4 regions of the Streptosporangium becharense genome follow, and region 1 is predicted to be linked to each of the others. Evidence: riboswitches for the same ligand, from Rfam matches in the RefSeq annotation. Region 1 holds a riboswitch; each other region holds the start of a gene.
The links. A riboswitch is a leader RNA that binds a small molecule or an ion and turns the genes downstream of it on or off. The one in region 1 is predicted to bind cobalamin.
Positions count from the first base shown of each region.

Region 2: it holds a riboswitch for cobalamin, as region 1 does, so the genes downstream of both, bluB (5,6-dimethylbenzimidazole synthase) here and F4562_RS28740 (ribonucleoside-diphosphate reductase subunit alpha) in region 1, are expected to answer to the same signal.
Region 3: it holds a riboswitch for cobalamin, as region 1 does, so the genes downstream of both, F4562_RS03735 ((2Fe-2S) ferredoxin domain-containing protein) here and F4562_RS28740 (ribonucleoside-diphosphate reductase subunit alpha) in region 1, are expected to answer to the same signal.
Region 4: it holds a riboswitch for cobalamin, as region 1 does, so the genes downstream of both, cobN (cobaltochelatase subunit CobN) here and F4562_RS28740 (ribonucleoside-diphosphate reductase subunit alpha) in region 1, are expected to answer to the same signal.

Region 1 covers NZ_JACHMP010000001.1:6,588,493-6,596,220, reverse strand. Annotated here, with positions in the region: gene F4562_RS28740 (ribonucleoside-diphosphate reductase subunit alpha) at 1-2,070, opposite strand, end outside; cobalamin riboswitch at 2,186-2,386, opposite strand; gene F4562_RS28735 (tripartite tricarboxylate transporter substrate-binding protein) at 2,391-3,413, opposite strand; gene glmS (glutamine--fructose-6-phosphate transaminase (isomerizing)) at 3,545-5,365, opposite strand; gene F4562_RS28725 (hypothetical protein) at 5,388-5,663, opposite strand; gene F4562_RS28720 (peptidoglycan recognition protein family protein) at 5,816-7,728, shown strand, end outside.
Region 2 covers NZ_JACHMP010000001.1:883,584-891,311, reverse strand. Annotated here, with positions in the region: gene F4562_RS03900 (cation:dicarboxylate symporter family transporter) at 1-1,207, shown strand, start outside; gene F4562_RS03895 (PQQ-dependent sugar dehydrogenase) at 1,475-3,511, opposite strand; gene F4562_RS03890 (mycothiol-dependent nitroreductase Rv2466c family protein) at 3,700-4,332, opposite strand; gene bluB (5,6-dimethylbenzimidazole synthase) at 4,592-5,224, opposite strand; cobalamin riboswitch at 5,259-5,458, opposite strand; gene F4562_RS03880 (SDR family NAD(P)-dependent oxidoreductase) at 5,792-6,550, shown strand; gene F4562_RS03875 (class-II fumarase/aspartase family protein) at 6,553-7,728, shown strand, end outside.
Region 3 covers NZ_JACHMP010000001.1:852,123-859,850, forward strand. Annotated here, with positions in the region: gene F4562_RS03725 (hypothetical protein) at 1-657, shown strand, start outside; gene F4562_RS03730 (DUF262 domain-containing protein) at 666-2,330, shown strand; gene F4562_RS03735 ((2Fe-2S) ferredoxin domain-containing protein) at 2,413-2,880, opposite strand; cobalamin riboswitch at 2,921-3,122, opposite strand; gene F4562_RS03740 (hypothetical protein) at 3,264-3,485, opposite strand; gene F4562_RS03745 (protein kinase domain-containing protein) at 3,485-4,027, opposite strand; gene F4562_RS03750 (hypothetical protein) at 4,020-4,790, opposite strand; gene F4562_RS03755 (glycoside hydrolase family 62 protein) at 4,845-5,774, shown strand; gene F4562_RS03760 (endo-1,4-beta-xylanase) at 6,283-7,728, opposite strand, start outside.
Region 4 covers NZ_JACHMP010000001.1:7,549,249-7,556,976, forward strand. Annotated here, with positions in the region: gene cobM (precorrin-4 C(11)-methyltransferase) at 1-306, shown strand, start outside; gene F4562_RS32580 (cobalt-precorrin-5B (C(1))-methyltransferase) at 456-1,529, opposite strand; gene F4562_RS32585 (cobalt-precorrin-6A reductase) at 1,592-2,365, shown strand; gene F4562_RS32590 (precorrin-2 C(20)-methyltransferase) at 2,353-3,879, opposite strand; gene F4562_RS32595 (precorrin-8X methylmutase) at 3,888-4,514, opposite strand; gene cobG (precorrin-3B synthase) at 4,511-5,956, opposite strand; cobalamin riboswitch at 6,003-6,176, shown strand; gene cobN (cobaltochelatase subunit CobN) at 6,286-7,728, shown strand, end outside.

The sequences.
Region 1 (7,728 bases):
CTGCGACTGGTCGATGTACGGTGCGCGCGCGGCGGCCAGGTCGATCAGCGCCTTCTGCGGCAGCTCCCAGGCGGTCCGGTAGAGCAGCCTCAGGTCCGCGGGAATCTGCGGGATGTCCTGGACGGACCCGTCGGCGGCCTTGATCGCGTCGCGGATCTGCGGGGTCCACAGCCCGCGCGCCGAAAGATCCCGGACCAGGTATCGGTTGACCTGGAGGAACTCCCCGGAGAGCGTCTCGCGCTTGAAGACGTTGGAGACCTGGGGCTCGATGCACTCGTAGCAGCCCGCGATGGAGGCGATGGTGGCCGTGGGGGCGATCGCGACCATCAGCGAGTTGCGCAGGCCGGTCACCGCGATCCGCTCGCGCAGCGTGGTCCACTCCGCGGAGGTCCCCGCCCCGTAGTGGTCGGGGTGCAGCACCCCGGCGGCGGCCCTGGTGTCGTCGTAGGAGGGGTGGCGGCCCCGCTCGACGGCCAGGTCCGCGGAGGTGGCGTACGCGGCGAGCGCGATCTCCTCGGAGATCCGGGTGGACAGCGCCATCGCCTCGAGGGCGTCGAACGGCAGGCGCAGCGCGAACAGCACGTCGGCCAGGCCCATCACGCCGAGCCCGATCGGACGCCAGCGCCGGTTGGCCGCCTCGGCCTCGGAGGTCGGGTAGAAGCCCAGGTCGATGGTGCGATCCAGGAAGCGCACCGCGGTGCGGACGGTGGCGCGCAGCCGCGTCCAGTCGAGGTCGCCGCCGGAGGCGTCCAGGTGGGCGGCGAGGTTGACCGAGCCCAGGTTGCAGACGGCGGTCTCCGCGTCGCTGGTGACCTCCAGGATCTCGGTGCAGAGGTTCGACAGGTGGATGACGTTCCCGGGACGCGCGGTCTGGTTGGAGGTCCGGTTCGCGGCGTCCTTGAAAGTCATCCAGCCGTTGCCGGTCTGGGCGAGGGTGCGCATCATCCGGCCGTACAAGGTGCGGGCCGGGATCCGCCTGACGAACCGTCCCTCGGCCTCGGCGGCGCGGTACGCCTCGTCGAAGGCGGCGCCGTACAGGTCGACCAGGTGCGGGACGTCCTTGGGGTCGAACAGCGACCAGGTGCCGTCGGCCTCGACCCGGCGCATGAACTCGTCCGGGATCCAGTTCGCCAGGTTCAGGTTGTGCGTGCGGCGCGCGTCCTCGCCGGTGTTGTCGCGCAGCTCCAGGAACTCCTCGATGTCGGCGTGCCACGTCTCCAGGTAGACGCAGGCCGCACCCTTGCGGCGGCCGCCCTGGTTGACCGCGGCGACGCTGGCGTCGAGCGTGCGCAGCCACGGCACGATGCCGTTGGAGTGGCCGTTGGTGCCCCGGATCAGCGACCCCCGGGAGCGGACCCGGCTCCAGGAGATGCCGATGCCCCCGGCGTACTTCGACAGGCGGGCGACCTGACCGTAGCGCTCGTAGACGGCCTCCAGCTCGTCGCGCGGGGAGTCGAGCAGGAAGCAGGACGACAGCTGGGGCCGGCGCGCGCCGGAGTTGAACAGGGTGGGCGAGCTGGGCAGGTAGGACAGCGTCGCCATGAGCCGGTAGAGCTCGGCGGCCTCGGAGACCGTCTCCGAGAGGCCGCAGGCGACCCGCAGGAAGAAGTGCTGCGGGCGTTCCAGGACCCTGCGGGTCTCCGGGTGGCGCAGCAGGTAGCGGTCGTAGACCGTGCGCAGCCCGAAGTACTCGAACCGGTCGTCGGCCCCGGTGTCGACCAGCGCGTCCAGCGCCGCGGCGTTGACGGCCACGAACTCCGCCAGCCGGTCGGCGACCAGTCCGGCCGCGTGGGTGGCGGCGACGGAGTCGGAGAAGCTCAAGACGCCGTGCCCGGCGGCCTCGTCGGCGATCAGCCCGGCCAGCAACCCGGCGGCGACCCTGGAGTTCTCCGGGTCGGTGATGACCCGGGCCGCGGCCTCGTCGATGGCCAGTCTGCGGTCGGCCTCCGACGCCCCACCGGTCCCACCGGTCCGCGTGCCCCGGATTCCCGTCCCGGCGTCCCGCCCGGCGGCGTCCTGCCCGCCCGTTCCGGCGGTCTCCCCTGCGGCGTCGACCACGGTGTGCGTCACGTCCTGCCCCTCGCTCGTTCGAATTCCCCGTGCGGCTCCCGGAGGACGGGCACGCGGATACGAGCGATTCCGGGCACGCCGGACCGCCTCGTCCGCGGGCCCTCCCACGAGGCCCTGGACACTTACGTCACCGGCAGGTCTTCGGACTCACGGGCACCGTGCACACGCCTACCGGCCGTCGCTTCCCGGGCATGACGCACCCAGTGCTCAATGACGGCTTTCGTTCCCGTTCACCGCTGCGGGGCAGCCCCGGAATCTCACCGGGTTCCCTCTCTCGTCGCCCCTCCCGGGGCGAACCAGCAACGAGCAGGATCCTACATCTAGTGGCGTCGGACGCAACTACCCCAACAAGTTGTGTCGGAAGACTTCAACAGTCCGAGGTCATGCAGCACCTCGCGGGTGCGCGCCGTCTCGGTGGACAACCACTGGCGGAAGTCGTCGCCGCTGAGATAGACCCGGCTCCAGCCGTTGGCCGCGCACCGGGCCCGCCAGTCGGGGGCCGCGTCGATCCTGTCACACAGGGCGACCGCCGCGTCCAGGTCCGCCTCCGCCATGCGCGCCGGGCCGAGCAGGCCGCACCAGTCGCTGTACTCCAGCCGGACGTCCAGCTCCATGAGCGTCGGCGCGTCGATCCCGTCGACGCGCTCCCCCGAGGAGACCACCAGGGGACGCAGCCGGCCGGCGGCGATCCCGGACCGGAACGACCGGGCCGGCCCCAGGAGCGCGGCCACCCGGCCGAGGTGAAGCGCCTCGGCGGCGTCCGCCGCGGTGAGGTACCCGGCGTAGTCGAGCAGCCGGGCGTCGGCCCCCAGGCACTTGCCGATCATGCCGTAGAGCACGTGGTCCGAGCCGCCCTCCAGCCGGCCGCCGACCGCCAGCCCCGCCGGGTCCCGGCGGACGCCGGCGGCGAAGTCGTCGAAGGAACGCAGCCGGGAGCCGTCCGGGACGACCAGGGCGGCCCAGTCGCCCACGAGGCGGGCGAGCGGGGTGGTGGCGCCGACCAGGGGGGCGGTGCCGGCGATCTCCGCACCCGCCACCAGTGACATCCCGGCGACGAGCACCCTGCCCTCGCCCGTGAAGGGGCCGCCGGGGGAACCCAGCCGGTCCAGGACGGCGGAGCCCGCCCCGGCCGGGTGGTCGACGATCTCGACGGCCCTGGCCAGGCGGCACCGGGTCAGGACCCCGGCCAGGGTGCGCGGCATCGCCTCCCAGCCCTGCCCGCGGACGGCGGGCGCGACGACGGACAGCCGGTCGACCGCCGTGCCGGCCGGACCGCCGGCCGGGCCGCAGCCCGCGGCGGCCACCACCCCGGTGACCAGCGCCAGAAACCCCCTGCGGCGCATGAGCGCCCCTCCCCCCCGGCACCCCGTACATCTCGGGCTACCCGCGTGTCACCTCATGTCACACGCCCGGGGCCGTTATCGCCGAGCCCTTACCGAGGGGGCCGCACCGAGGAGATGCGGAGTGGGTGGATCTACTCCACCGTGACGCTCTTGGCCAGGTTGCGGGGCTTGTCGACGTCCCGGCCCAGCGCCACGGCCGCGTGGTAGGCGAAGAGCTGGAGCGGGATCGTCAGCAGGATCGGGTCCAGCTCGATCTCGTTGCGCGGCACCACGACGCAGTCGTCGGCCAGCTTGGGGTCGGCGGCGCGGTGCCCGACCATGAGCACCCGCCCGCCCCGGGCACGGATCTCGCCCAGCGTGGTGAGGTTCTTGTCGAGCAGCTCGTCGTCGGGGACGATCGCCACCGTGGGCATCCCCGGGCCGATCAGCGCCAGCGGCCCGTGCTTGAGCTCGCTGGCCGGGTACGCCTCGGCGTGGACGTAGGAGATCTCCTTGAGCTTCTGCGCGCCTTCTCGGGCCACCGGGTAGCCCCGGACCCGGCCGACGAACATCATGCTCGGCACCTCGGCGTACTTCTCCGCCAGCTCCTTGATCTGCGGCTCCAGCGCGAGGATCTCCTTGATCTGGTCGGGCAGCCTGCGCAGGCCCTCGCAGATGCGGCGGCCGTCGGCCGGCGAGAGGTCGCGCACCCGGCCCAGGTGCAGCGCGAGCAGGGCGAAGGCCACGGCGGTCGAGGTGAACGCCTTCGTGCTCGCCACCGAGACCTCGGGCCCGGCGTGCAGGTAGACGCCGCCGTCGCACTCGCGGGCGATGGCGCTGCCCACGGTGTTGACGATGCCGAGCACCCGGCCGCCCTTGCGCTTGAGCTCCTGGACCGCGGCGAGGGTGTCGTAGGTCTCCCCCGACTGGCTGATGGCCACGTAGAGGGTGTCGGCCTCCACGACCGGGCCGCGGTAGCGGAACTCGCTGGCCGGCTCCGCGTCGGCCGGGATGCGCGCCAGCTCTTCGATGAGCTGGGCGCCGATCTGCCCCGAGTAGTACGCGGAGCCGCAGCCGATGATCTTCACCCGGCGGAACGAGCGGGTCTCCCGCGCGTCCATGTTGAGCCCGCCGAGGTGGGCGATGTGGAAGCGGTCGTCCAGGCGCCCGCGGAGCGTCCTGGCCAGCGTCTCGGGCTGCTCGGAGATCTCCTTGAGCAGGTAGTGCTCGTAGCCGCCGGTGTCGTAGTGACCGGCCTCCCAGTCGACGGTCAGCGGCTCCTTGGCCGTCTCCCGGGCGTCGCTGGCGAAGGTGTTGAACCCGTCGGCCTTCAGCACCGCGATCTCGCCGTCCTCCAGGTGGACCACCTGACGGGTGTAGCGGACCAGGGCGGCCACGTCGGAGGCGGCGAACATCTCCTTCTCGCCGATGCCCAGCACGATCGGGCTGCCGTTGCGGGCGACGACCACCTCGCCGGGACGCTCGGCGTCGAGCACCGCGACGCCGTAGGTGCCGACGACCCGCTTGAGCGCCACCCGGACCGCCTCCACGAGGGAGTCGGCCTCCTTGACCGTGCGGGCGATCAGGTGGGACAGCACCTCGGTGTCGGTCTCGGACACGAAGACCGCGCCGTCGGCCTCCAGCTTGACGCGCAGCTCGTCGGCGTTCTCGATGATGCCGTTGTGCACGACCGCGATGCGCTCGTCCCCCGAGAGGTGCGGGTGGGCGTTGACGTCGCTCGGCGCGCCGTGGGTGGCCCAGCGGGTGTGGCCGATGCCCAACCCGCCCTTGAACCGCGCGGGCACGACCGCCGCCAGGTCGGCCACCCGGCCCTTGACCTTGCGCAGCTTCAGGCCCTTGTTGGAGACCACCAGCCCGGCCGAGTCGTACCCCCGGTACTCAAGGCGCTGCAACCCCTCCAGCAGGATGGGCGCCGCGTCCTTCGGCCCGACGTAGGCCACGATTCCGCACATCTGACAGCTCCTTCTACCCGTGTTACCCGTAGACGATCCGGCGCAGCTGGCGCAGGGAGAGTTCCGGTGCCGCGACACGGCGGAGCGCGAGCTCCGCGGCCACCCTGGGGAAGATCTCGTCGTTGATCAGGCCCCTCGCCCTCAGCTCCGTGTGACGCCGCCGGACGAAGTCCTCGACCGGCTCGGAGAAGTAGGCCAGCACGTCCGCCACGACCCGCGCCGCCTCTCCCGGGCCGAGCGCGCTCGTGCGGGTCAGATGGGCGATGAGGTCCTCGTGGGGATGCCGTGCCGTGGACACAGAGCAGGACCATACGCAAACCGAAGGGAGATCACCAAGTTTTCTGCCCGTTTTCGGGCAAGAGCGCGCTTCGACCCAGCAATCCGACACCGGATGGCGACAATCAGTAATCTCAACATCACCTTGAGTGGCCGATCGGGGGAAGGACCACTATGCGTCATCTGTCAGGGATCGCAGCCGTCGCCGTGCTCACGGCGCTGGTCCCGGCCGCCCTGGGAGGGGCCGCCTCCGCCGAACGGCCCGACCGGCCGGGGCACGCCGGCCGGTCGGGAAGGCCGGGGAACCCGGCGCCGCCGCAGCCCGGCGGACGCGAGCAGCCCGGGAGACAGGCGGGGCCCGGTGAACCCGCCGTACTCCGGAGACAGGCGGGGCCCGGGAGACAAGCGGACTTCGCCGGGGCTGCACGGGAGTACGGGGTGCCGGAGAGCGTGCTGCTGGCGGTCTCCTACCTGGAGTCCCGGTGGGACGGCAACGCCGGGCTGCCCAGCGTCTCGGCGGGTTACGGACCGATGCACCTCGTCGACGGCCGGGCCGAGCCGGGCCGCCCGCACGGGGCGGGAGAGGACCGGCGCGGAGACGAGACCCGGCCGCACGTGGCGCGCGTCCCGCGCACGGCGGTGACACCGCCGGAGGACACCCTGGGACGCGCCGCCGAGCTGACCGGCATCCCGGCCGAGGTGCTGCGCGAGGACCCGTCCGCCAACATCCGCGGCGGCGCCGCGCTGCTCGCCGACTACCAGCGGCGCACCGGCGGAAGGACCGGCGGCGGCCCGGCACGCTGGTACGACGCCGTGGCACGCTACTCCGGCGTCCACGCCGGCACCACCGCCCCTCCCCCGCCCGCCCCGCACGAACGGCGCGCGGACGCGGCGCGGCACGGCTACGCGGCCGACCTGAGCCTGGCCCGCACGAAGGCCGCGCGGTCCTTCGCCGACGAGGTCTTCGCGACGATCCGGTCCGGGGCCGCGCGGGTGACCGACGACGGCGAGCAGGTCTCGCTCCCGGCGACCCCGGACCTGCCCGTGCCCCGCGACCGCACGGCCCGGCGCCGCGCGGCGGCCGGCCCCGACTGCCCGGCGGACGTCTCCTGCACGTGGATCCCCGCCACGTACAAACGCCTCAAGAAGGGCGGGTACGGCAACCACGACCGGTTCGACGGCGACCGCCCGATCGACTACATCGTCATCCACGACGGGGAGACGACGTACGACGTCATGACCCGCCTGGCCAAGAACCCCTCCTACCTGAGCTGGCACTTCACCCTCCGCTCCAGCGACGGCCACATCGCCCAGCACCTGCGGGCGCGTGACATCGGCTGGCACGCGGGCAACTGGTACGTCAACTCCCGTTCCATCGGCCTGGAGCACGAGGGCTACCTGGCCAAGGGCGGCGCCTGGTTCACCGAGGCGATGTACCGCTCGTCGGCCAGGCTGGTCCGCCACCTCGCGGCCGAGTACGACATCCCCCTGGACCGGTCGCACATCCTCGGCCACGACAACGTGCCGGGGCCCACCCCGGACACCGTGCGCGGCATGCACGACGACCCCGGCCCCTACTGGGACTGGGACCACTACTTCGAGCTGCTCGGCGAGCCGTTCGACGCCCCGGAGGTCAGGCTGGTGAGCGGGCCGGGCCGGACACCGGCGGAGGAGGAGACCGTCCGCTCGGTGCTGATCAGACCGGAGTACGCCACCAACGCCCCCGGCTTCACCGGCTGCAAGGGGGGCTGCCCCCGCCTGGGCGGCGCGTCGGTCTGGCTGCGCACCCGCCCCTCCGCCACCGCCCCGCTGGTGAAGGACGTCGGCAAACACGCCGGCGGCGGCTCCAGTTACAGCGTCTACGACCACGCCGCCCGCGCCTCCACCGGCCAGCGTTACGCGTTCGCCGAGCGCAGGGGCGACTGGACCGCGATCTGGTACCTGGGACAGAAGGCGTGGTTCCTCGACCCGGAGGACGCCCGTACGTCCGTGACCGCCTCCGGCCCTCTGGTGACGCCCAGGCCGGGCCTCTCCTCGGTGAAGGTCTATGGCAGGGCCTACCCGGAGAAGGCCGCCTACCCCGAGGG
Region 2 (7,728 bases), 5.7 Mb from region 1:
CACCATCGTGCTCGGGGTCGGGTCGGTCACCAAGGCGGCCAAGGTCGGCCGGGTCGGCGGCCTCGCGCTCGGCTACTTCCTGGCCATGTCGACCGTCGCGCTGGGCATCGGCCTGGTGGTGGGCAACCTGATCGACCCCGGCCAGGGTCTCCAGCTCACCGACGAGCTGCGCCAGGCCGCCGCGGCGGAGGCCGCCAAGGGCGGCGAGAGCGACACGGTGACGTTCGTGCTCGGGATCATCCCCACCACGCTGGTGTCGGCGTTCACCGAGGGGCAGGTGCTGCAGACCCTCCTCGTCGCGCTGCTCGCCGGGTTCGCCCTGCAGGCGATGGGGGAACGGGCCACGCCCATCCTGAACGGCATCGGGCACATCCAGCGGCTCGTCTTCCGGATCCTCTCCATGATCATGTGGGCGGCCCCGGTCGGTGCCCTCGGCGCGATCGCCGCGGTGGTCGGCGCCACCGGCGTGGACGCGCTCAAGAGCCTCGGCGTGATCATGCTCGCCTTCTACGTGACCTGCCTGATCTTCGTGCTGGCGGTCCTCGGGCCGATGCTCTGGCTGGTGGCGCGGGTCAGCCTGTTCTCGCTGCTCCGCTACCTCGGCCGGGAGTTCCTGCTGATCCTGTCGACCTCCTCCTCGGAGTCGGCCCTGCCCCGCCTGATCGCCAAGATGGAGCACCTGGGCGTGAGCCGGCCCGTCGTCGGCATCACCGTGCCGACCGGCTACTCCTTCAACCTGGACGGCACCGCCATCTACCTCACCATGGCCACCCTGTTCATCGCGAGCGCCACGGGCGCCCCGCTCGCCATGGGCGAGCAGCTCTCCCTGCTGGTCTTCATGATGATCGCCTCCAAGGGCGCCGCCGGGGTCACCGGCGCGGGCCTGGCCACGCTCGCCGGCGGCCTGCAGTCGCACCGTCCCGACCTCGTCGACGGCGTCGGCCTGATCGTCGGCATCGACCGCTTCATGTCCGAGGCGCGGGCACTGACCAACTTCGCCGGCAACGCGGTCGCCACCGTGCTGATCGGCACCTGGACCGGCGAGTTCGACCGGACACGCGCCACCGAGGTGCTGTCGGGGCGGGCGCCGTTCGACGAGACCACCCTCCTCGACGAGCACGACGACTCGCCGCCCGCGTCCCCGCCGTCCGCCGAGCAGGACGGCAGGGGGGCGGACCGGGACAGGGAGGTCATGTCACCGGCGTAGTACGGAGCCGACCGGCTCCGCGGCGGGCGTCCGGCTCGGGGGAGCGGACGCCCGCCGCGGAGTCGTCCTCATTCGGCGGCGACATTCGACGGCGACATTCGACGGCGACGCGAAGGCGCCGGGCCTGCCTCGCGTGGCGACGTGAGGAAGGCGGGCCGTCCCACCCGGCGGCGGGGGAGGAGGGCGGGTCCGGTCCGGGCGGGACGGATCACTCCGTCCCGCCCGGACCCGTTCCGTCGGATGCCGGTGTCCGAGCCGTCGCCGGTCTCACGCCGGCGGGGCGAACTTCAGCCGCACGATCACGTTGTCGAGCACCGACGGCGTGCCGCCGTTCTTGTCATTGTTGGTGGAGGTCAGCCAGAGCCCGCCGTCGGGCGTCCTGACGACCGTGCGCAGGCGGCCCCACCGGCCGCTGAAGAACGCCCTGGGCGTGTCGGTCGTGCTGCCGTCGATCCTCATGACCCAGAGCCGCTGGCCGCGGACCGCCGCCATGTAGATCCAGTCGTTCACGATCTCGATGCCGCTCGGCGAGGCGGAAGCCACATCCCACTGCCGGACCGGGTTGACGTAGGCCGTGTTGTCGCACCTGCCCTCGCAGTTGGGCCAACCGTAGTTCTTGCCCGGCTGGATCAGGTTGAGCTCGTCCCAGGTGCTGTTGCCGAACTCGGACTCCCACAGCTGTCCCCTGGAGTCCCAGGCGATGCCCTGCGGATTGCGGTGCCCCAGGGAGTAGACGCGCGGCGCGTTCGGGAACGGGTTGCCCGGGGCGCCGGCGCCCGTCGGCGTCACGCGCAGGATCTTGCCGTTGAGCGAGCCGAGGTTCTGTGCCCGGTTGCCGTCCTGGCCGTCACCGGTGGTGATGTACAGGTAGCCGTCGGGGCCGAACTTGATCTGCCCACCGTTGTGGAACCGGTTCTTGGCTATGCCGGTGACGATCGGCTCGCGAGCGCCGATCCGCCCGTTCTCGTACTTGAACCGGACGACCCGGTTGTCGGACGAGGCCGTGTGGAAGGCATAGACGTAGCGGTCGGCGGCGAAGTTCGGGGAGGCGGCCAGGCCGAGGAGGCCGCCCTCGCCGCCGGTGGTCGTCGCCTCGGTGATCTTGCCGACCACCGTCTTCTGCCCGTTCGGGGTGACCCGTACGATTTCGAACCGGTCGCGCTCGGCGACCAGCGCGCTGTCGTCCGGCAGGAACGTGACGCCCCACGCCAGGTCGAGCTTGGTGACGTCCCGGTCGTAGACGGGGTCGCCGCCGCCCGCGGTACCGGTCGTCCTCACCGGCAGCGGTGCGGTGCGGGGCGAGACGTTGTCGTCGGCGTCGAACGCCTCGACCTCGAAGGAGTAGGCCGTGTCGGGCGTCAGCCCGTCCACGGTCGCGGTGAGGTCCGGCACCGTGGCGATCCTCGTGCCGTCGCGGTAGACGTTGTAGCCGGTCACGCCGACGTCGTCGGTCGAGGCGTTCCAGCCCAGCGTGACGGTGTTCGCCGTGACGCCGGTGGCGTGCAGGCCGGCGGGCGTGCTCGGCGGCGTGGTGTCGCCGCCCGGCGGTGTGGTGAGGTCGACGCTGTTGCTGCCCTGGGAGGGGTTGCCCGCGGCGTCGTAGGCCAGCACGCTGAACACGTACCGCGTGTTGGGTGTCAGACCGGGCACCGTGAGGCTCGTGATGTTGCCGCCCACGGTGACGAGCACGTTCCCGCCGTTGTAGATCCTGTACTGGGAGACGCCGACGTCGTCGGTGGACGCGTTCCAGGCCAGGCCCACGGAGGTGGGCCTGATCTCGCCGACGACGCGCAGGCCGGCCGGGGCGGTCGGCGGTTGGGTGTCGGCGGGGGCGGACGCGCTCAGCCGGTCGAGGTTGGGGCCGCCGTTCGCGGTGGTGGCGGTGGCGCGGACCTTGTTGGCGCCCGCGATGAGACCCGCGGTGACCGACTTCTCCACCCAGGTGGTCCACGCACCGGTGCCGGGGAAGGACAGTCCGGCCGAGACCGTCGTGCCGTTGACGGAGATGTCCATCGGCCGGTCCGTGGTGGTGCCGTTGGCGAAACGGAACGCCAGACGGTAGTTGCCGGCGGTCGCCGCGTTGACGGTGAACTCGACGTGGGAGCCGGCGACGTTGGCGTAGTCGACGAAGCCCGTCCCGGTGAACCCGGCGTGCCTGGTGTCCACGGTGCCCTGGGAGATGGTGGCGTTCTCCGCCTCGTACCGGGTCGGTGCCGCGGCGGCGGGTGACGTCACCGGAAGGCTGAGCAGTAACCCGGCCACGAGCGCACCGGCCAGCGAGCGCGCTCGGATGGAAGGTCTCATCGGTTCTCCTGCTGTTGTCTCGGGGGGAAGAGGGCGAGGAGATCTAGTTAGGAAGGGTTCCTAACTATGAGAGATGGGACCATCGAGACGTTCCCCGGTCAAGTACCGGGATCGCGCCGCCGGGCCGGCGCGATCCCGTGACGTGGATCCGGCGGCCGTTTCCCCGGCCGCGCTCCGCCGCGGAGCCGTCAGGCCCCGTCGGGGCGGAGCCGGGGCTCCTCGTGCGGGGGGCCCTTGAGCTCATGGAAGCCCGGGGTGCCGGCCACCAGCAGTGTCCCGTCCCACAGGCGGCCCGCCCGCTCCCCGGTGGGGATCCTGGAGAGGACGGGGCCGAAGAACACGACACGCTCGTCATCGGCGCCGGTGACGGCGACCACCGGGGTGCCGACGTGTCCGCCGGTGTCCCCGCCGATCAGGCGCATGCCCTCGGCGTGCGAGGCGCGCACCGCCTCGTCGTAGGCCGTCGACGTCCCGGCCTCGGCCAGTTCCCGCGGGAGCCCCGCGGCGGCCAGCGCGTCGTGCAGGGAACCGATCCAGTCCTGCTCGTCGCGGTCGTCCCCGCGGGTCCACAGGGCGGTGTAGAACCTGCCGAGCGCCTGCTGACCGTGCTCCCGGAGCACGGCGGCGCAGACGCGCACGGGCACCCACAGGTAACCCTCGGGGTCGCCTTCGGGATCGTCGTCCCGGCCCTCGTTGAGCACCGACAGGCTCATCACGTGCCAGCGCACCTCGACCGGCCGGACCTTCTCCACCTCCAGCAGCCAACGGGAGGTGATCCAGGTGTAGGGGCAGGACGGGTCGAACCAGAAGTCCGCGATCATCCTGTCCGCCGCCCCGCTCGTCGCTCTGCCCACTGTCTCGATGCTCCTTCGATCGCCGTGCCCGCGCCGGGCCCGGCCCCGGACTCGAAGCCCGGCCCGGAGCCGGACTCAACCCCGGCGCCGGACTCAACCCCGGAGCCTGATCCGGCCCCGAAGCCCCGCCCGGCCCGGACCTGTGCCCTGTCCGTCGTGCCCGGACTCCGGCCGTCGTACCCGCGCCCGGTTCCCCGTCACCGTACGGCGTGCGCGTCCTTTGCCGTCACCAGCGCTCGTGACGGACCACCGCGTCCAGCGGGACGCGCCGGCGCCACCCGTGCCGCTCCAGATCGGGCACCGCCTCCACATGGGTGACCGGCCCCAGGCACAGCCAGGCCACCGGGCGGATGCCGGAGGGGATGCCGAGCAGGCTCCGGACGAACGGCTCGCGGTAGAACGAGACCCAGCCGACTCCCAGGTTCTCCGCGGTGGCCGCCAGCCACAGGTTCTGGACGGCCAGGCAGACCGAGTACAGGCCGGCGTCGGCGATGGCGTGCCGGCCCAGCACCGCGGGACCTCCCCGGGCGGCGTCGTAGGTGACGACCACCGAGAGGCTGGACTCCAGCACGCCGTCGACCTTGATCCGGGCGAACCGCTCCGCCGCGCTCCCGGTGAGGGACGCCGCGAAACGGGTCCGCTCCTCCTGGACGTGGCGGTGGAACGCGCGGCGGGTGCCGAGGTCCCGGACGAGGATGAAGTCCCAGGGCTGGGACAGTCCGACACTGGGTGCCGCGTGCGCGGCCTCCAGCACGCGTTCGAGGACGTCGCCGGGGACGGGCTCACCGGTGAACTGCGACCGCACGTCACGGCGGCGGTGGATGACCTGGTAGATGTCGGGCTGGATGTCGGTGCTCACAGGGCAGGCTCCCGCTGCGTCATGCCACCCGGGCGGTGGCAGATGGAGCGAGGCCGGTCTTCGGACTCTCGGATCAACGCCTGCACCGTCCGCCTTCCCAGCCCGAAAGGCCAGTGGCCGCACGTGAGTGCATGGACGGCGGCTCCCCGATCACCGCGGCGGGCCCGTGCCGGAATCGCACCGGCTTCCCGATTCTCCTCCCCACGGGGAGGCACCTCGCGTCAGTTCGTGCCGGACGCGACTCTAGCGCAGCCGGGTGCGGGTCTCACCGGCCGGGACCGGCGTTCCGGCGTCCCGGCGTCCCGGCGTCCCGGCGTCCACCCGGGGACGCCCCGGGGTGACCCGGGGATGACCGCCCGGTGTCGCCTCCCCGCCCGGCGGCCGGACGTCCGGCCAGGTCGGAGTGGCCCTGCTCCGCCCTCACGCGGTCCCCGGTGCGCGGCGCGGGGCGTGTTAACGGAAGAAGAACTTCGTAATAAAAACGATTGACCGACCTCTTGTCCGCTTTGTGAGCACGCTGCTACATTCCCAGTCAATCGTTTGACCTACCGAGGGGGAACACCGGGGATGGCTGTCACGATCGACCTGGCGGGGCGTACGGCGCTCGTCACCGGGGCCGCGGGAGGGCTCGGGCTCGCATGTGCCCGCGCGCTGGCCGACGCCGGTGCCGATCTCGTCGTCTCCGACCTGGAGGGACCGCGGCTGACCGAGGCCGCGACCGCCCTGGGGGCACGCGACCGGGCCGCCGACCTCACCGACCCCGAGCAGGCGGTGGCCCTGGCCGAGGAGATCGGCCGCATCGACATCCTGGTGAACTGCGCCGGCGTCATGCGCACCACGCCCCTGCTGGAGGTGACCCCGCAGGAGTGGCGCCGGATCATCGACGTCAACCTCAACGGCTCCTTCTGGATCACCCAGGCGGTCGGCCGCCGCATGGTCGAGCAGGGCGGCGGATCGATCGTGACCCTCGCCTCCGTCGCGGCCAGGTCCGGGCGGCCCAACGCCGCGCACTACTCGGCGACCAAGACCGCGCTGCTGTCGCTGACGAAGTCGGCCGCCGAGGCGCTCGCCCCGGTACGGGTCAACGCGGTCTGCCCGGGGATCTTCCTCACCCCCATGTGGGAGGAGATCATCGCCGACCGCGACGCCCGCTTCGGCCCGGACGCCGGGGCGAACTACCTCCAGGAGGTCAGCGGACGCTCCCCGCTCCGGCGTCCCGGCCGCGCCGAGGAACTCGCCGCCGCCGTCCTCTTCCTCGCCAGCGACCTCGCCTCGTTCATCACCGGCCAGGCGCTGAACGTCGACGGCGGACTGGAGATGAACTGACCGTGCAGACCTTCAAGCTGCTCCCCGCCCTCTTCGGCGACGCCGGGATGGCCGGGATCTTCTCCGCCGAGAGCACCGTGCTCTCCTGGCTGCGGGTCGAGGCCGCCCTCGCCCTGGCCCAGGCCGAGGCCGGAGTGATCGACGAGAGCGACGCCGAGGCCATCGCCGCCGCGTGCGTGCCCGCCACCATCGACCTCGACCGCCTGTGGCGGGAGGCCGTGAACGTGGGCTACCCCATCCTCCCGCTGGTGCGGATGATCGCCGCCGCGTTGCCCGAGGGGCCCAACGGCCGCGTCCACTACGGCGCGACCACGCAGGACATCATGGACAGCGGCCTGTCCCTGCAGATGAGGGAGGCGCTGGAGCGCCTGGTCGTCCTGCTGGAGTCCTTCGGCGACGCCCTCGCCCGCCTGGTCGAGGAGCACGCGGGCACCGTGGTGGCCGCGCGCACCCACGCCCAGCAGGCCGTCCCCACCACGTTCGGCGCGAAGCTGGCCGTGCTGCTGGCCGAGGTCACCCGCCAGCGGCGGCGGCTGCGCGACGCGCTGCGGCACGTCCCGGCCGTCTCCCTCTTCGGCGCCGGAGGAACCTCCGCCGCCATGGGCGAGCAGGCCGCGGTGGTCAGGAAGGGCGTCGCCACCCGGCTCGGGCTCGTCCAGACGGACGTGCCCTGGCACGTGGCCAGGGACGGGATCGCCGAGTTCGGCGTCGCCTGCGCGAGCGTCGCGGCGACCGCCGCCAGGTTCGCCCGGGAGGTCGTCGACCTGTCCAGGACCGAGGTCGGCGAGGTCCGCGAGGCCGGCGGCCACCACCGCGGGGCGTCCTCCACGATGCCGCAGAAGGCCAACCCGATCGGCTGCGAGGCGATCATCGGCATGTCCGGCACGGCGGGCGCCCTCAGCTCGGCGGTGTTCCGGGCGATGGAGGCCGGCCACGAGCGGGCCGCGGGCGAGTGGCAGGTGGAGTGGTACGTGGTGCCGCAGCTCGCCGAACTCGCCGCCGGTGCCCTGGTCACCGCCGCCGAGGTCGCCGTGGGACTCCAGGTCTTCCCCGAGGCGATGCGCGGCAACCTCGACGCCGAGGGCGGGCTGATCATGGCGGAGGCGTACATGATGCGCCTGGCCCCCGCGCTGGGCCGCGAGCAGGCGCACGACCTCGTCTACCAGGCCGCCCACCGG
Region 3 (7,728 bases), 5.7 Mb from region 1:
GTCGAGGACGCGGTTTCCGACAGGTGTTTCCTCCAAGGCATAGCACACGTTTTCGACGGTGACGACGTGATGGACGCCATTGTGGAACGCAGGTTGGAACTGCTGCACGGCGGCGGCAAGGATCGCGCCTGCGCACAGGCGCCTTCAGCACGGGAACGCTTCAGACGCACCTCTCGTGTCGCCCTCTTCCTAGACAGCGATCGCCTGACCCCCGGTGAGACCACCAAATGCCACAGACTGGCGGAGCGACTTGAGCCTCTGGGCATCGCCGTTCACATCCTGAACTTACGGGAAGCGGAGAACTACATTCCTAGCGAGGTCCTGCGTGGAGCACTACGACCCCGCGAGGCCTCACGGCTGCTGGACCAGCTGACTCAGCTCACTCCCGAACAGCGCGGTCACTTCGACATGAAACACGGATTTCCCAAAGCGAGGGAAGACGGCCTCCGCGTTCCCCCAGGACACCAGAATCTGTACGACGGGGTGCCGGACAGAGTGATCGATAAGCTACGGACGGGCTTCGGGACCAAGTTGACCGAGCTCCTCGAACGCGAAGCCGCGAGCGGAAAGCTCACGGCTGAACATTTCGAGGACCTCGGCAAAGGGGTGGTCGAGGAGCTGCATGCGATTCTCACCATGCTCAGAAAGATCATCTAGAGGTGGAAATGCCCGACGACAATGAAGAGATCACCGTACTACCGGAGATCTACCTCCTGGAGCAGATCCTCAACATGATCGCTGCCGGCGAGCTCCGGGTTCCGAAGTTCCAACGTCCCTTCGTCTGGCGACCAGAGCAGATGCTCAACCTCTTCGACAGCATAGAACGCGGTTATCCCATCGGGAGCCTGCTGATCTGGCAGACCAAACAGCAGCTCGCCAGTCTCGACGAGATCGGCGGGCTGAAGATCCCCCCGCATCGGCCGGGCAGTCAGGTCGCCTACATCCTCGATGGTCATCAGCGTCTGTCCACCCTCTTCGGAGGGTTGAAGCGCCCCTCAGACGCTCCTCGCTCCACGGAACAGCGCGACTGGATGTGGTGGATCTATCGAGTCCTGGGGGATGGCGACGACAGGTCCACCCGATACCGGCACTGGAAGTACGGGGATCGCGCTCCCCATACCTACCTGCCGATGGGCTCGATCCTCCGGACGATGGATTTCCTCGCCTACGCACGCGAGTTGTCACAGGCCAGGGTTCCGGGCGGCGACATCACTCCGTTCATCGACGAGGCCGAACAAGTCGCCCAGCGGATCAAGCAGTACAAGATGGCCGCGGTCCGCCTGGTCGGCGGTTCGCTGACCCATGCAGTGGAGGTGTTCTCGCGGGTCAACAGCAGCGGTCAGTCGATGACGCCGGATCAGATGGTGACCGCGCTGACCTACGCCACGACCGGCCCGGACAGCCTTGCCGACCGGATGGAGGCCATCCAGGAACGCATCGCGGTCTCGGGCTTCGGCGAGATACCCTCACTCACGATCTTCCGCGCCATCCTTGCGATCTCTGGAGAGGAGGACGTACAGGACACCCGTTGGGAGGCCCTGGCCAAGCGAGTGGAGGGTGGGCTGCTCTCCGCGGTGGAAGCCACCGACCTCGCCCTGGAACAGGCGGTTGACTTCCTCCGGTCCCATGCCGGGGTTCCGCTGGCACGCCTGGTCCCTTACAACCTGCAGATCATGCTGCTGGCCGCCTTCTTCCACTTCTGCCCAGAGCCCGACAAACGGCAACTCGTCTTGCTGAGGCGATGGTTCTGGACGACCTCGTGGTCCGGGCACTTCGCCGGAGCCAACACCACCCAGGTCAGGCAGTCACTCCAAGAGATCAAGGACTTCGCTGCGGGGAACGGCACCCTCCGCCTCGGCGACCAGCACGCCCGACCTTTTCCACAACGTTTCGATCTGCGTAGCGCGCGAGTACGGGCTTTCATCCTGTGGGAGCTCAAGGAGTTTCCCCATCGCGTCAACCCCGACGGGACTTCTCTCGATCCCAAGAATCTGCTGGCCACATCCCATACCGAGGCATACCGGCACGTTGTCAATAGGCGTGGCATAGAGGGAACGTCCAGTCCGGCCAATCGACTGGTGATGACGACACCCTCCCGGATCTCCGTGCGGCAGGCGTTGATCGATCTGGACCCTTTGACGGAGGAAGCTGTGACACGCACGCACGGCATTTCCCACGAGGCCCTGCGCCGGCTCCGGGAAGGGGACGACGCGGGATTCATCGAAGTCCGTCTGGCGGACCTGGCCGCCAGAGAGCGGGAGTTCATGGCCGAGCTGGGTGTCAAACACGCCGACGAGCTCCTGGGAGAGGCTGATATCGACACGGAGTGAACGGCCTCCGCCCCTCGGAGGGAGGCGGTGGCGCAACGATTGAACGCGCCGCCGTTCCTCACCGCCGACCGGCGGGCGGGGTTCACCCGTCCGCGCGCCCGCCAGGACGCGGCTTGCGCGTTTCCGCCCTTTCAGAACCCGGTAGTACAGGCAACGGGCTGCGCCTCCCGACCCGAGGCGTGCGGGACGGGCCGGCGACGCGTCGCGGCGGGGTGAAGGCGTACAGGTCCAGGATGTCGGGCGGCGCGGCGACACCCGGGCCGCCCGCCCGCACCCAGGCCGCGACGTCCTCCGTCGCCGCCGGATCGTTCACCAGCCCCAACCACACCGGGCGGCCACCGGCGGCCCGTCCCGCGGCCGAGGGCCGCACCACGACCACGTTGGCCCGTTCGCACACGCCCAGGCACTCCGAGACGCCCACCGGCATCCGCTCGCTGAGATACGCGACCTGCTCCGCGTGATCGACGCCGCGCACCTTGGACGTGCCGCAGCAGCAGTCACGGCACACGGTGACCCGGCACGGCACCGGATCGGTCGTCCCCATGGGCATACCGACGCTTCCTCCTCCCCGGGGAGATCCGCCCCGGCTTCGTCGAGGAGGCGACCGCGCGAGTCTCCTGGCTCTCGGGTCACCGCTCGCCCCGGCCTTCCCACCCGCGTGCGGGCAGTGGCGTCGTCGGGGTCCGCTCGCCGATCACAGTGGCGGGACCGCGCCGGATTCGCACCGGTTTCCTCGTTCCGCCGTCGCCTACCCGGCCATACTGACACAGCACTACAACTCCGACATAACGGCGACACGGAGTGGACAGGATCACCGCACCCCGGAACACCGGTGACCGCCCGCCGCGAACGGGACGACGCGCGCGGACGTACGGTGGATCACGAATACGCCGGTTTCCTACCGGATGGAGTTCCGGGAACCGCCCTGACCGGTCAGGGAGCCAGGCGGGTCAGGCCGTCGCGGACCCGGACCGTCGCCGGATGGTCGGGCCCGTACAGGCGGCCGAGATCGTCGAGCAGGCCGGCGAGCGTGCTCCGGGCGGACTCGACGTCACCCGTGCTCTTCTGCAGCTCACCGATCTGCCTGCGCAGTTCCAGGGTCCGCGGGTCGTCCGCCGAATACGCCCGCAACTCGTCGGCGAGCAGAGCGTGCATCAAGCGGAGCGCCAGGCCGCTGTCGCCGAGATGCACATGACAGGTGGCCTCCTGCATGCGGCACTGGAAGACCCGCTCATCGTCGGCGTGGTACCGCTTCGCCAGATCCACGGCGAGCCGGTGGAAGGCGGGGGCGGCGCGGCGGTGGTCTCCGGCCTTTCCCCGACCCGCTTGGCCAGCAGCGGCAGAACGAACTCGTCCAGCTCAGGCGGGACGTCGGGCCGGAACCGCCGCACCCGGGGCGGCGCGGTGTGGATCTGCTGCTCGTACACGCCGTACTCGGTGGGTCCCGTGAACAGCCTCCTCCCGGTGAGCAGTTCGTGCAGGACGCACCCGAGGGCGTAAAGGTCGCTCTGCGGCGCGAGCGTCCCGCCCCGGATCTGCTCAGGCGGCATGTAGGACGCGGTACCCATCATCTGACCGGTCCGGGTGAGCCGGGACAGCCGCTTGTCGTAGCTGCCCCAGACCTCCCCCATGCCTCCCTTGCCGAGGTGCACCTCGTCGAGTTCGTACCGTTCGAGGATGACCGTACGCTCAGCCACCGCGCCTCCGGGCGTCACAGAGAGAAGATCGACAAGGGGAATCCACTCGGGGGTGGAGGGTTCCATCGAGGAGACCGTCGAAGCCGGACCGCACCAGATCGTCGCCGATCCTCCTGATCTCGTGGACGGAGTCCTCGAAGGCCAGGAGCCGGCGGAAGGCGTCGCCGTACGCGCGTTGCTCGTCGATGGGCAGGCGCGGCAGCCGGGCACGACGAGGGTCCATCCGGGTGGAGGAGCCCAGGCGCGTGCTGGTCTCCCCGGTGACCCGAAGGCAGCCGGCGAGGAAGTGCGGGTCGAGCCGCTCGGGGTCCGTCCGGAACAGCAGGAGCTGTGGTCCGAGCGCGGCCCCGCCCTCCCGCATCACCCGGACGACCGTGTCGCCGCGGGGAACGAGCGGGGCGACGACATCACCCCGCTCGGTGACGATCAGCCCGGGTTCGTCCTCGGTGCGTCCGCTGGGAGCGCGGCCGAGCAACAGGTCCTTGGCCGTCAGGACGGGAAGGCCCCCCTCCTCGACGCTCATCCTGAGCGGCCCTTGATGGACGGTCACCACTCCGGCCCTGGCCAGTTCCCCGACGCTGGTCATCGGCAGGTCCCGCCGCCGTTCCAGAGGTGCCAGCCCGGGGATGTCCAGCCCCGCGAGAGCCGCCACCGCGCGGTTGCGCGCTTCGGTGAACGCCGACGGCCTCGACTGGCTCTGGCCGCTCACCCGGTGCACGGGGGTGAGCGCGACCTCCTCGTCGAGCAGGTCGATGATCCGCACGGTACGGGCGGCGGCGGGCGGCTCGGCGCCGGCGGTGTAGGCCCGCCACGCGCGGTGTCGGGGTGGCGAGCAGGGGCGGCACCTCGACGTATCGGCCGTGCCGGCGCAGCGACGGGCCCGCTGGCGCAGCCGAAGCCGGGATGGGTCTCGCTCAAGGACTTCACCGTCGTCCCCTACAACGGCAGGCACCTGGTCCACGCGACGACGCACGACACGGGGACGAGGTGGGGTTCGATGAGCTTCGGCCTGTTCACGAACTGGCCGGAGATGGCCTCGGCCAGCCAGAACGCGATGTCCTCCTCCGCTGTGGCGCCCACGCTCTTCTACTTCGCCCCGAAGAACATCTGGGTGCTCGCCTACCAGTGGGGCGGGACCGCTTTCTCCTACAGGACGTCGAGCGACCCCACCAACCCGAATGGCTGGTCATCGCAGCAGGTGCTCTTCTCCGGAAGCATCTCCGGCTCCGGAACAGGCCCCATCGACCAGACGCTCATCGGTGACGGCACGAACATGTATCTGTTCTTCGCCGGCGACAACGGCAAGATCTACCGGGCCGGCATGCCTATCGGGAATTTCCCGGGCAGCTTCGGCACGACATCGACGGTGGTCATGAGCGACACGACGAACAACCTGTTCGAAGCCGTTCAGGTCTACAAGCTCCAGGGCCAGAACCGCTACCTCATGATCGTCGAGGCGATCGGCTCGCAGGGACGTTACTTCCGCTCGTTCACGGCCACCAGCCTGAACGGTTCGTGGACACCGCAGGCCGCGACCGAGGGCAATCCCTTCGCCGGCAAGGCCAACAGCGGCGCCACCTGGACCAACGACATCAGCCACGGCGAACTGATCCGCACCGGTCCCGATCAGACCATGACCGTTGATCCCTGCAATCTGCAGTTGCTCTACCAGGGACGCAACCCCGACTCCGGCGGCGACTACGGCCTCCTGCCCTACCGGCCGGGTCTGCTGACACTGCAGCGCTGACGACGTAACACGGGGTCCGGCTCGGAGGGAGCCGGCGCGTCGGGCCCGCACGCCGCCTCCAGCAGGTGGTCCCCGACGGAAGCGGTTGGCGTCCAGGCTCTCGACCGTCGAGAAGAGCACCTCGGTGTGGTCGGCGATGTGGCTGGTGTGGTTGAGCAGCGAGGCCGCCGTCCGCGGTGGCGGTCGCGGGGCGCGCCGCGAGCAGCGCGACGGCCAGGATCGCGGCTCCCAACCGCGAGGCGAACGTACCGAATCGACGAATGGTCATGGCGCCCAGCATGCGTCTTCCGCTTCACGTACCGGCTTGCTCTGCGGCGCGACCGCCGTAGGCACGTGGTAAGGCGGGCTTACTCACTGCGCGCCGCCGGCCGCACGGTGGAGGCGATCGGCTCGCTCCCGCGGACTCGACGGAACCGGCCGGGACGGTGATCACCGCAGTGATCGCTGCGGTGATCGCCGTCCCGGCCCCCGATCGGCACCGGCCGGTGCCGTCTCATGATCCGGCTTCTCAGCCCCGGTTCCAGGTCCACTTCTGGTTGTTGCCGCCCCAGCAGGAGTAGACCTGAAGCTGGGTCCCGTTACCGGTGCCGTTGTTGGCGGCGTCGAGACACAGACCCGACTGGACGTTCACGATCGAGTCGTCCGAGTTGACGCGCCACTTCTGGTTGTCACCGCCCCAGCAGGAGTAGATCTGCACCTTGGCCCCGTTGCCGGTGCCGGCGGCGTCCAGGCACTTGCCGCCGAGAACGCGGAACTCCTGTGCCGACGTGTAGGCCCACTGCTGGTTGGGGTTGGAGTGGCAGTCCCACAGCTGGAGCTGCGTGCCGTCGGCCGTCGACGAGTTCGGCACGTCCACGCACCGTCCGGAGGCCGCACCCCGGATCTGCCCGGCACCGCCCGGGTCCGACGTGGGAGTGACGGTCGGCGAGGGCGAGGGGTCCGGGTCCGCGTTGTTGAGCGCGTTCAGGACGGAGTTGTAGGCGGCCTTCTTGTTGCCGTTCCTGTCGAACAGCAGTGCGCTGGCGCTCTCGCCCAGCCACGAATCGCTGTCGCGGACGCCCCATACGGTGATGCCGGTGCAACGCGGCACCGCCAGGCAGTCGTTGACCACGTTGGCATAGGTGGTGGCCGAGCCGCCCTGGATGTCGAGTTCGGTGATCTGCACGTCGACCCCCAGCGCCGCGAAGCTCTGGATGGTCGTGCGGTAGTTGCTGTTGTAGGGGCTGTTGCCGTTGAAGTGCGACTGCAGGCCGACGCAGTCGATCGGCACGCCGCGCTGCTTGAAGTCGCGGACCATGTTGTAGACGCCCTGTGTCTTGGCCCAGTTCCAGTTGTCGATGTTGTAGTCGTTGTAGCACAGCTTGGCGGACGGGTCGGCGGCCCGCGCGGTGCGGAAGGCCACCTCGATCCAGTCGTTGCCGGTCTGCTGGAGGTTGGAGTCGCGCCGGCCACCGGAGTTGCCGTCGGCGTAGGCCTCGTTGACGACGTCCCAGGCGTAGATCTTGCCTCGGTAGTGCCCCACCACGCCGTTGATGTGGTTGATCATCGCCTGACGGAGACTGCTGCCGGAGAGCGACCTCATCCAGTCCGGCTGCTGGGAGTGCCAGGCGAGCGTGTGGCCGCGCACCCGCTTGCCGTTCTGCACCGCCCAGTTGTAGATCCGGTCGCCGGCGCTGAAGTTGAACTGCCCCCGGTTGGGTTCCGTGGCGTCGATCTTCATCTCGTTCTCGGCGGTGATCATGTCGAATTCGCGGTTCGCGATCGTGGTGTACGCCTGGTCACCCAGCTTGCCGCCGGCGACGGCCGTGCCGAAGTACCGGCCGCTCTGCTGCGCGGCGGCGGCCAGCGTGCTCGCCGCCGCGTCCGCGGGAACCGGCACGACCAGCGCCGCGCCTACGACACCCAGGACGCCCACGGCGCTCACGACGCCGCAGAGGGCGGCGAAGCGTCCGTA
Region 4 (7,728 bases), 960 kb from region 1:
GACGGGGAGGACCTCGGCACGCTCGGCCGCAGCCGCGCCACGATGGTCCTGCACCTGGCCGTGCAGCGGATCGAGGCGGTCACGGCCGAGCTCGTCCCCGCCTACGGGGCCGACTGCCCGGTGGCCGTGGTGGCCCGGGCCAGCAGGGACGACGAGGTGATCCTGCGCGGCACCCTGGCCGACATCGCGGGGAAGGTCCGGGAGGCGGGGATCCTGCGCACCGCGGTGATCGTCGTCGGCCGGGTGCTGACCGCCTCGGAGTTCCCCGACAGCCACCTGTACTCCGACGCCCGCTGCCGTGACTGAACCCTCGCCGCCCCCGTCGCCCACAACCCACGGCGCGACCGGCCCTCGCGTTCCCGGGTCCGGACGGCCGGCGGGCGCCGCGCACCGCCCGGCCGGACCCGCCGTGCGTGCCTCCGCCGGGACGTCCGGCCGCGCGGCCCGGCCGCGGGTCAGCCGGCGCGGCCGACGACGACCCCCGCGCGGTCGATGACCACCACGTCCACCGTGACCGGTGCGCCGCGCAGCACCTCGGCGGCCGTACGGCGGGCCCGCTCGGCGACCAGGTCGCCCAGCGGCAGGCCCGCCTCCTGGCACAGGCGCAGTGCGTGCAGCGCGGTGTTCGCCGCGGACACCCGCCCGGCCAGCTCCTCCCCGCCGCCCGCGGAGCGCACGAGCCCGGCGAGCATGCCGAGGTCGACCTGCGAGCGTCCGGAGTGAAGGTCCAGATGGCCGTCGGCGAGCTTGGACAGCTTGCCGATGCCCCCGGCGACGGTCAGCCGGGGGACGGGATGCCTGCGCAGATATTTCAGCACGGCGCCCGCGAAGTCGCCCATGTCCAGCAGGGCGTCCTCGGGGAGCCCGTACAGCTCGGCGGCGACCCGCTCGGAGGTGCTCCCGGTGCACCCGGCGACGTGGGTGCGGCCCGCCGCCCTGGCCACGTCGATGCCGCGCCGGATGCTGTCGATCCAGGCCGAGCACGAGTACGGAACCACGATGCCGGTGGTGCCGAGGATCGACAGCCCGCCCAGGATGCCCAGGCGCGGGTTCCAGGTGCGCCGGGCCAGCTCCTCGCCGTCCTCCACCGAGATCTCCACGACCACGTCGCCGCTGCCGCCGTGCCGGGCGGCGACCTCGGCGACGTGCTCGCGCATCATCTGCCGGGGCACCGGGTTGATCGCGGGTTCGCCCACCGGGAGCGGGAGACCGGGTTTGGTGACGGTGCCGACCCCGGGCCCGGCGGTGAAGACCACCCCGCTGCCGGGGGCGCCGTGCCGGACGGTGGAGCGGATCAGCGCCCCGTGCGTCACGTCGGGGTCGTCCCCGGCGTCCTTGACCACCGCGGCCATGGCGTACCCGGCCGCCAGCTCCTCCCGGGCCAGCGCGAACGCCGGCCGCTGCCCCTTCGGCAGGGTGATCTCCACCGGGTCGGGGAACCCGCCGCCGAGCAGCGCGGTGTAGGCGGCGGTGGTCGCCGCGGTCGCGCAGGCGCCGGTGGTCCACCCGTGGCGCAGGGACGCGCTCATGCCGTGGGCGCCGATCGGTACGGCGGGGCGACGTCCCGCGACGGAGGAGAGGAGACGGAGTGCTGAACATCCTGGTGCTCGGCGGCACGGACGAGGCCAGGCGGCTGGCCGCCGCGCTCGTCGGGCGTCCCGGGACGCGCGTGGTGTCGTCCCTGGCAGGACGGGTACGCGACCCGAAGCTGCCGGTGGGGGAGGTGCGCGAGGGTGGCTTCGGCGGCCCGGACGGCCTGGCATCGTGGCTGGTCGAGCACCGCGTGGACGTCGTGGTGGACGCCACGCACCCCTTCGCCGCGCGGATGACCGCCTCCGCGGCCGAGGCGTCGACCCGCGCCGGCCTGCCGCTGCTGATCCTGCGGCGGCCGGGCTGGCGGGAGGGCCCCGGCGACGACTGGCGCTGGGTCCCCTCCCTCGCCGCCGCCGCCGAGCTGCTGCCCTCGCTGGGGGAGCGGGTGTTCCTGACCACCGGCCGGCGGAGCCTGCCGGTCTTCGCCGGGCTGGACGGCCTGTGGTTCCTGGCCCGCTCGGTCGACCCGCCGGAGCCGCCGATGCCGCGCCGGGTGGAGGTGCTGCTCAGCCGGGGCCCGTTCACCGTCGAGGGCGAGCTGGCCCTGATGCGCGAGCACCGCGTCGAGGTGCTCGTCACCAAGGACAGCGGCGGTGGGATGACCACCGCCAAGCTGGCCGCCGCCCGCGAGCTGGGCCTGCCGGTCGTGGTCGTCCGCCGCCCGGCCGCGCCGGACGGCGTGCCCGCCGTGGAGACCGTCGAGGCGGCCCTGTCCTGGCTGGACTCCACGACCGGCCCGGCCGCCGCCGGCGCGGACGATCATGCCGGGTAGCGGCGGGGGGTGAACACCACCCGGCGGCCGTCGCCCCGCTCGACCACCCGCGTGGTCGACGACCCCACCAGCAGCAGGCAGCGCATGTCGATCGAGGCCGGGTCGAGCTCTCCGAGGGTGGTGATCGTGAGGCTCTCGGCGGGCCCGCCGACGTCGCGGCCGACGACCACGGGCGTCTCGGGTGCGCGGTGCTCCAGGATCAGGTCCCGCGCGGCGGCCACCTGCCAGGTGCGGCTCTTCGACGCCGGGTTGTAGATCGCCAGGACCAGGTCGGCCCCGGCCGCGGCGCTGATCCGCCCGGCGACGACCTCCCACGGCTTGAGCAGGTCCGACAGCGATAGCACGCAGTAGTCGTGGCCCAGCGGCGCCCCGGCCCGGCCGGCCACGGCGTGCGCCGCGGTCAGGCCCGGCAGCACCCGCACCGGCACGTCCGCGAACCGTGGCTCGCACGCCACCTCCAGCACCGCGCTGGCCATCGCGAACACCCCGGGATCACCCGAGGAGACCACGGCCACGCGCGACCCGGCCGCGGCCAGCTCCAGCGCGTGCGCGGCGCGTTCGGCCTCCACCCGGTTGTCGGTGGGGTGGCGGCGCTGGCGCGGGTTCGGCGGGATCCGGTCGAGGTAGGGGCCGTACCCGACGAGCTCGTCGACGCCGGCCAGCGCCTCCTGCGCCTCGGGCGTCAGCCACGGCCGCCCGGCCGGGCCGAGCCCGACCACGACCACCTCGCCGCGGGTGCCCACGACGGGGGCGGGGGCGGGGGCCGCCTCCGCCGCCGCGGACGCGGGACCGGCCGCGTTGACCGGGCTCGGGATCAGCGCCAGCGAGAAGTACGGCACACTGTCCGGGTCCACCTCGGCGAGCGGGGCCAGACGCTGCTGCCCGGTGGTGGCGCGCTCCACGTACCACGCCTCGTCCAGCCGCCCGGCCTCTGCCAGCGCGTCGCGGACCTTGGTGAACGTACGGCCGAGCTTGAGCACCGCGGCCGAGTCGGTCGCCGCGAGGCGCTCGGCGAGCACGGGGGCGGGGAGCGTCCCCGGCAGCACGGTGAGGACCTCGTCCCGCTCGACCAGCGGTCGGCCGAGGACCGCGGCGGCGCCGCTGACCGACGTCACGCCCGGCACCACCTCGGTGACGTAGCGGTGCGACAGGCGTTTGTGCATGTGCATGTAGGAGCCGTAGAAGAGCGGGTCGCCCTCGCACAGCACCACCACGTCGCGTCCGGCGTCCAGGTGGGCGGCGAGCCGCACCGCGCAGTCGGCGTAGAAGTCGTCGATCGCCCCCTGGTAGCCGCCGGGGTGGTCGGTGGTCTCGGTGGTGAGCGGGTAGATCAGGGCCTCCTCGATCTGCCCCTCCCGCAGGTACGGCGCCGCCACCGAGCGGGCGATGCTCCGGCCGTGGCGGGCGCTGTGAAAGGCGATCACGTCCGCCGCGCCGATGAGCCGGGCCGCCTTGACGGTCACCAGCTCGGGGTCTCCAGGCCCGAGTCCCACGCCCCACAGCCGTCCGGTCACGTTGCCGCTCACTCCTCTTCACTCGCGATCGCGTTGACGGCGGCGGCGGTCATCGCGCTCCCGCCCCGGCGGCCGTGCACGACCAGGTACTCAAGGCCCGCCGGGTGTTCGGCGAGGGCCTGCTTGGACTCGGCGGCGCCGATGAACCCGACCGGGACGCCGAGCACGGCGGCCGGTCGCCCGGCACCTTCCTCGACCATCTCCAGCAGCCGGAACAGCGCGGTCGGCGCGTTGCCGATCGCCACCACGGAGCCCGCCAGCCGGTCGCGCCACAGCTCCAGTGCCGCGGCGCTGCGGGTGGTGCCCAGCCGCTCGGCGAGCTCCGGCACCCGGGGGTCGCCGAGGGTGCACAGCACCTCGTTGCCGGCGGGCAGCCGGCGGCGGGTCACCCCCGAGGCGACCATCTGGGCGTCGCAGAGCACCGGCGCGCCGGCGCGCAGGGCCGCGCGGGCCGAGGCCACGACCCCCGGGGACCAGGCGAGGTCGGTCACCAGGTCGACCATGCCGCAGGCGTGGATCATGCGGACCGCGACCCGGGCGACGTCGGCGGGCAGGCCGCCCAGGTCGGCCTCGGCGCGGATGGTGGCGAACGAACGGCGGTAGATCTCCGCGCCGTCGCGGACGTAGTCGATCACAGGTCCCCTCTGGCGGCCGCCAGCGCGGCCGCGGTCTCCTCGATGCCGGCACAGGTCAGGCCGGTGCCGTCCAGCTCCACGCGGTAGCCGTCGCCGGTGGCGACCACGTCCGCGACCCGTCCTCTGGGCCGGCCGCAGCGTCTGCCGCAGCCCGCCCAGTGCACGGGGAGCGTACCGGTGCCCGGCGCGCCGCCCGCGACCGCCCCACCGGCTCGGGCGACGACGAGGGCGGCGTCGGCGCGGACGTCGGCCAGCGACTTGGCGCAGCCGGGACGGCCGGCGCAGGCCGTCACCCCGATCCACGGCGAGGCGGGGTCGGCGACCAGCCCGGCGGCGGTGAGGCGGGCGGCGGTGGCGGCGACCTCGTCCGGCGGCAGGCCGGGCAGGACGGCGCCGCGCCACGGCGTGAGCCGGATCTCACCGCCCACGGCGGCGTCCGCGAGCGCCTCGGCCTGCGCGGCGGTCAGCCGTCCCAGCGGCACCGCGACCCCGAGCGCGACGCGGGTGCCGTCCCGGCTCGGGAAGACCCCGACGGGCCCGAGAGTCACCGGCTCGGCCCTCACCGGCCCGATCTCCGGACCGGTGCCGGTCCCCGGTTCGCTGCCGGTCCCCACCGGCCCGCCCCCCGGACCGCTGCCGGTCCCCGGCCCGGGCCCGGCGGTCCCGTACCGGGACGGGCCGTCGTCCGCCGCGGAGGACGCGGGAACCCCGGCACGCGGTACGAGGGCCGCCCGCACCCGGGCGGTGACCCGGGCGGCGCCGTCCCGGAGCTCGGAGATCCGCCAGGCGGTGACGCCCTGGGCCGCCTGCTCGGCGAGGAAGGCGTCGGCGGCGGCCAGCAGGGCCGTCACGGCCTCGCCCAGCGGGACGCGTATGCCGGTGTCCACCCCCGCGACCAGCAGCGCGGCCTCGTCCACGCCGGTCGGCAGGACGGCGGCGTCGGCGCCGAGCCCGGCCACGTCCCCGCGTCCGTCGTCGAGGGCGAACATGAACCGGCCGGGCAGGGCGGCCAGGGCGGGACGGGCGCACAGCCGCCGGTCGAGCTCGTCCACCAGGGGCGTCACGTCGGCGACCCCGGCTCCGTCCAGGCCGCTCAGCGGGGAGGCGAGGACGTTGCGCACGCGCTCGTGGGTGGCGGACGGCAGCAGGCCGGCGGCGGCCATCCGGGTGGCGAAACCGTTCCCGGCGCCGTCTGAGGTGCCATCTGAGGGGCCGTCCGAGGGGCCGAGGCCGCGGACCTGGACGTTCGCCCGCGAGGTCAGCTCGATGACGCCGCTCCCGTACGAGGAGGCGGCCTCGGCGAGTTCGCGCAGGCAGAAGGGGGTCAGCCGCCCGCCGGGCACCCGGACGCGCGCCAGGCCGCCGTCGGCGGCGGCGTGCGTCTGAAGGGCTCCGGGGCAGGCATCGAGTCGCGATCGTCCGGGAAAGTCGGCAATGGCCACGGACAGGATGTTAATGCCAGTTTCTTGCAATGAGCCGGACTGCCGTAGTGTCATCGGTGGCGACGGCAAAGGGAGGAAGCCGGTGCGAGTCCGGCGCGGTCCCGCCACTGTAACCGGGGAGCGAACCCCACCCGGGCCACTGTCCGACGGTCGGACGGGAAGGCCGGGGTGAGCACCGATCCGGCAGCCAGGAGACTCCAGCCGTCGTGGCCGACGACGACCCGGGGCGAGGACCCCGAGTGAGGAAGCTCCGTGCGCTTTTCGCCCTTCCCCCGCCACACCGTGGCATCGCTGAGCCGTACCGTCCCGTCCTCCCTGGAGCGTGGCGCGTGATCCTCCTGCTCTCCACCTCCGACACCGACCTGCTGAGCGCCCGCGCGAGCGGCGCGGATTACCGGCTGGGCAACCCCGCCCGGCTCACCGCCGACGACCTCCCGGCGCTGGTCGAGGGCACCGACCTGGTCGTGGTCCGCCTGCTGGGCGGGCGCCGCGCCTGGGAGGAGGGCCTGGACGCGCTGCTCGCCGGGCCCCGGCCCGTCGTCGTCCTCGGCGGCGAGCAGGCGCCGGACGCCGAGCTGATGGAACTGTCCACGGTGCCCGGCGGCGTCTGCGCCGAGGCGCACGCCTACCTCGCCCACGGCGGGGCGGCCAACCTGACCGAACTCCACCGGTTCCTGTCCGACACGCTGCTGCTCACCGGCCACGGGTTCGCCCCGCCCGCCCCCACCCCCACCTGGGGTGTGCTGGAGCGTCAGGCCCGCCGCGAGGACGGGCCGGTCGTCGGGGTGCTCTACTACCGAGCCCACCACGTGGCGGGCAACACCGCCTTCGTCGAGGCGCTCTGCTCGGCGATCGAAGACTCGGGCGGCCGGGCGCTGCCCCTGTACTGCGCGTCCCTGCGCGCCGCCGACCCCGGCCTGCTGGAGGCTCTGCGCACGGTCGACGCCCTGGTGGTGACCGTGCTCGCCGCGGGCGGCACCCGCCCGGCGACCGCGTCCGCCGGGGGCGACGACGAGGCGTGGGACGTCGGCGCCCTCGCCGAGCTGGACGTGCCCGTCCTGCAGGGGCTCTGCCTGACCGGCAGCCGCTCGCAGTGGGAGGAGAACGACGACGGCCTGTCCCCGCTGGACGCCGCCACCCAGGTCGCGATCCCCGAGTTCGACGGACGCATCATCACCGTGCCGTTCTCGTTCAAGGAGATCGACGAGGACGGGCTGACCGTCTACGTCGCCGACCCCGAGCGGGCCGCCCGCGTGGCGGGCATCGCCGTGCGGCACGCCGCGCTGCGGCACGTCCCGCCCGCCGAGCGGCGGCTGGTGCTGATGCTGTCGGCCTACCCCACCAAGCACGCCCGCATCGGCAACGCCGTCGGCCTGGACACCCCGGCGAGCCTCGTGCGGCTGCTGGCCGCGCTCCGGGAGCACGGCTACGACATCGGCGCCGAGGGCGAGCTGCCCGGGGTGGCCGAGCAGGACGGCGACGCGCTGGTCCACGCCCTGATCGCCGCGGGCGGGCAGGACCAGGACTGGCTGACCGAGGAGCAGCTCGCCGCCAACCCGGTCCGCATCGGCGCGGGCCGCTACGCCGAGTGGTACGGCACGCTCCCCGGCGACCTGCGTGCCCGGATCGAGGAGCACTGGGGCCCGCCGCCCGGTGAGCTGTTCGTCGACCGCTCGCGCGACCCGGAGGGCGAGATCGTGCTGGCCGCGCTGCGCGCCGGCAACGTCGTCGTCATGGTGCAGCCGCCCCGCGGATTCGGCGAGAACCCCATC